Regions from separate parts of the Streptomyces sp. NPDC056480 genome, predicted to be linked through region 1. Evidence: riboswitches for the same ligand, from Rfam matches in the RefSeq annotation. Region 1 holds a riboswitch; the other holds the start of a gene.

Region 1 (2,196 bases):
CTTGAGTCCGTCGCCGGTGTTGAGGACGACGGTGGTGAGGTTCGGGTCGATCAGCCCGTTCTCGACGAGCTTCTTCGTGACGCCGACGGTCACGCCGCCCGCGGTCTCGGCGAAGATGCCCTCGGTCTGCGCGAGGAGCTTGATCGCGTCCACGACCTGCTCGTCGTTCACGTCCTCCACGGCGCCGCCGGTGCGGCGGGCGATGTCGAGGACGTACGGGCCGTCGGCCGGGTTGCCGATCGCGAGCGACTTGGCGATCGTGTTCGGCTTCTGGGGCCGTACGACGTCGTGGCCGGCCTTGAAGGCCACCGACACCGGGGAGCAGCCCTCGGCCTGCGCGCCGAAGATCTTGTACGGCTTGTCCTCGACGAGGCCCAGCTTGATGAGCTCCTGGAGACCCTTGTCGATCTTCGTGAGCTGGGAGCCGGAGGCGATCGGGATGACGAGCTGGTCGGGGATGACCCAGCCGAGCTGCTCGCAGATCTCGTACGCCAGCGTCTTGGAGCCCTCGCCGTAGTAGGGGCGGAGGTTGACGTTGACGAAGCCCCAGCCCTCGCCCAGCGGGTCGCCGATGAGCTCGGAGCAGAAGCGGTTGACGTCGTCGTAGTTGCCCTCGATGGCGACGAGGTCACCGCCGTAGACACCGGCCATGACGACCTTGCCCTGCTCCAGGTCGTGCGGGATGAACACGCAGGAGCGGAAGCCGGCGCGGGCGGCGGCGGCGCCGACGGCGCCGGCCAGGTTGCCGGTGGAGGAGCAGGAGAGGGTGGTGAAGCCGAAGGCGCGGGCGGCCTCGATGGCCTGGGCGACGACCCGGTCCTTGAAGGAGTGGGTCGGGTTGCCGGAGTCGTCCTTGACGAAGAGCCTGCCGGGGGCGACGCCGATCTCGCGGGCGAGGTTGTCGGCCTGGACGAGCTTGGTCCAGCCCGGGTTCAGGTTGGGCTTGTCGGCGACGTCGGCGGGGACGGGCAGCAGCGGGGCGTAGCGCCAGATGTTGGCGGGGCCGGCCTCGATCTGCTTGCGCAGTGCCTCGGGGTCACCGGTGGGGAGGTCGTACGCGACTTCGAGCGGTCCGAAACAGAGCTCGCAGGCGAAGATCGGGCCGAGCGGGAAGACTTCACCGCATTCGCGACAGGAGAGTCCGGACGCGGGTCCGAGGTCGACCGAAGTGGCGGGGGTAGCAGTCTGTACAGCCATGGAGGCGAGGCCCTTTCTCCTCATCTTTCCCATGACGAATTTTTCGCCATGAGACGGATTTGGCACCTTCCCTAGCCGGGAGCCTCGCTGGAGGACGAGTAACCGACTGGAGGGTTGCCGGGGCTTCAACGGGCCGTTTCCCTCTGCCCCTCTGGATGAGCGGTATTCGATTGTGAAGCGCGGTGAACTTTCGTTCCTGCGCTCCGGCGCGGGCGGCACCCCGACGTGCATCGGGCATCCGCGTTGTTCAAGACTGTAACCGAAGGCCCGGACGCTTGGACCGGCCGTCCGAACCGCGAGATGGAGATCACGTGCTGGAAGAGGTGGAGCGCTGGCTGGACCGGCGGTCCTGGTCCGTGGCGGACCGGCCGCTGGAGCGGATCCTCGCCGCGAAGCGGAACACGAAGGTCAGCGTCGTCCTGCCGGCGCTGAACGAGGAGGCGACGGTGGGTGACATCGTCACCGTGATCCGGCGCGAGCTCATGTCGGAGGCGGTGCCGCTCGTCGACGAGCTGGTGGTGATCGACTCGGGCTCCACGGACCGTACGGCGGAGGTGGCGGCGGCGGCCGGGGCCCGCGTGGTCGCGCGGGACGCGATACTCCCCCGGATACCGGCCGTGCCGGGCAAGGGCGAGGTCCTGTGGCGGTCGCTGATGGTGACCACCGGGGACGTCGTGTGCTTCATCGACGCGGACCTGCGGGACTTCTCGGCGGACTTCGTGTCGGGGATCGTGGGCCCGCTGCTCACCGACCCGGACGTGGACTTCGTGAAGGCGATGTACGACCGCCCGTTCGGGGACACTCCCGGTCAGGGGGGTCGGGTGACGGAGCTCGTGGCCCGCCCGCTCCTGAATCTGCACTGGCCGCAGCTGGCCGGTTTCGTACAGCCGCTGGGCGGCGAGTACGCGGCGCGCCGGTCCCTCCTCGAACGGCTGCCCTTCCCGGTCGGTTACGGGGTGGAGCTCGGCCTGCTCGTGGACGCGCTGCACACGGTGGGCC
Region 2 (2,196 bases), on a different contig from region 1:
CGCCGACGCCCGGGTGGCTCCCATCGTCGCCGGGGTGCTCGCCGAGCGCGGCTCCTCCGCGCTCGTCTTCCGCGGCGACGACGGCCTCGACGAGCTGACCACCACCGCCACCTCGCGGGTCTGGGTGGTCCGCGACGGCGCGGTGCGGGAGGAGGCCTTCGACCCCCGGGACGTCGGCATCGACCTCGTCCCCGTGGAGGCGCTGCGCGGCGCGGACGCCTCCTACAACGCAGATGTGGCCCGCCGGCTGCTCGCGGGGGAGACCGGTCCGGTACGGGACGCGGTGCTGCTCAACTCCGCGGCGGCGCTCACCGCGCTCGCGCCGGGGGAGGGCACCCTGGCGGAGCAGATCCGCGCCGGCATGGAGAGGGCCGCGGAGGCCATCGACTCCGGCGAGGCCCGCCGGGCCCTGGAGCGCTGGGTCGCCGCCAGCAACGCCTGACCCCGCGCGCGTCGTACGCCCCCGACCCCGGTCCAGCATGCGGACCGGGGTCTTGCGCTTCGGCGATCATGTGGCAGGATGCTCTACAGGTCACGAGTGACAGCGTTTTGGCCCCGGCTTGCTGTCCGGCAACCCTCCGTCCGTGGCGGGGTGCCCCGGGTGATGACCAGGCCGTAGGCAGCGAGGTCTACGGCAAGCGCGGACCCCTCGAACACCAGGGGTCCTGGTCTCTCGAGGAGCTTTTTCCGTGAGCAAGCGAATGCGATAGGGCGAGTACGCCCCTTCTTCACCCTCGGATCATCGGATCAGGGTCACTTCCGCGTACCCCGTGTACCCCTGAGTCTCTCCGTGCACCTGTGCACCCGTGTTCTTCCGAGGCATCTCACCCGTACCCCGCCGTCTCCGGCCGCGTACGGGATCACCGAAGCCATTCCGCACCGCCCGCCGGGAGATACCGCCATGTCCGCACGCCCTGACGCCGCCGTCGCCACCGCCGAGACCGCCGCCCTCGTCGAGACCGCTTCCGCCGAGACCGCCGCCGAGTCCGCCGATCCCTGCTGCGCCGCCCCGCTGCCCGTGCTCGGCCGGGACGTCACCGTCCCGCTCGTCACCGGCGGCGAGGTGACCTACGCGGCGCTCGACTACGCGGCCAGCGCGCCGGCCCTCCAGCGGGTGTGGGACGACGTCGCCGCGTACGCCCCCTACTACGGCAGCGTCCACCGCGGCGCCGGGTACCTCTCCCAGCTCTCCACCGACCTCTTCGAGAACAGCCGCGTCACGGTCGCCGAGTTCCTCGACTGCCGCCCCGGCGACCAGGTCGTCTTCACCCGCTCCACCACCGACTCGCTCAACCTGCTCGCCGCCACGCTCCCGGCCGACTGCCAGGTCTTCGTCTTCGAGACCGAGCACCACGCCTCGCTGCTGCCCTGGAGGGACGCCCGCGTCACCTACCTCAACGCGCCGCGCACCCCGGAGCAGGCCGTCGCCACCCTGGAGCGCGCGCTCGCCGACCGCGACCCCTACGGTCCCGCCCTCGTCTGCGTCACCGGCGCCTCCAACGTCACCGGTGAGCTGTGGCCGGTGAAGGAACTCGCCGCCGCCGCGCACGCCCACGGCGCCCGGATCGTGCTCGACGCCGCCCAGCTCGCGCCGCACCACCCGGTCTCCGTCCAGGAGCTCGACGTGGACTGGATCGCCTTCTCCGGGCACAAGCTGTACGCGCCCTTCGGCTCCGGCGTCCTCGCGGGCCGCGCCGACTGGCTGCGGGACTCCGAGCCCTACCTCGCGGGCGGCGGCGCCTCCCGCAAGGTGGCCCGTCGGGCCGACGGCGGTGTGGACGTGGAGTGGCACACCACCGCGGCCCGGCACGAGGCCGGTTCCCCGAACGTCATCGGCGTGTACTCCATCGCCTCCGCCTGCAAGGCGCTCACCGAGGCCGGCTTCGACACCCTCGTCGCGCGCGAGCGGCACCTGATCGCCAAGGTCCGGGAGGGGCTCGCCGAGGTCCCCGAGGTCAAGGTGCTCTCGCTGTTCGGCGACGACGCGCCGCGCGTCGGCGTCATCTCCTTCGTCGTGGAGGGCTGGAACAGCTCCCACTTCGCCGCCGCGCTCTCCGCCGAGTACGGCATCGGCGTCCGCGACGGCCTCTTCTGCGCCCACCCGCTGGTCCGCACGCTGCTCGGCAGCGACCCGCAGGACCCGGGCGAGTGCGGCGCCCCCGAGGCGGCCCCGGGGGAGAGGTCGCTCAACGCCAT

What was found. A riboswitch is a leader RNA that binds a small molecule or an ion and turns the genes downstream of it on or off. The one in region 1 is predicted to bind S-adenosylmethionine.
Region 2: another riboswitch for S-adenosylmethionine. It lies ahead of ACFQ79_RS34430 (aminotransferase class V-fold PLP-dependent enzyme); the one in region 1 lies ahead of thrC (threonine synthase).

The regions. Positions count from the first base shown of each region.
Region 1 covers NZ_JBHTSA010000118.1:3,106-5,301, forward strand. Annotated here, with positions in the region: gene thrC (threonine synthase) at 1-1,221, opposite strand, end outside; SAM riboswitch class I at 1,215-1,359, opposite strand; gene ACFQ79_RS33495 (glucosyl-3-phosphoglycerate synthase) at 1,509-2,196, shown strand, end outside.
Region 2 covers NZ_JBHTSA010000128.1:13,306-15,501, reverse strand. Annotated here, with positions in the region: gene trpD (anthranilate phosphoribosyltransferase) at 1-442, shown strand, start outside; SAM riboswitch class IV at 531-647, shown strand; gene ACFQ79_RS34430 (aminotransferase class V-fold PLP-dependent enzyme) at 902-2,196, shown strand, end outside.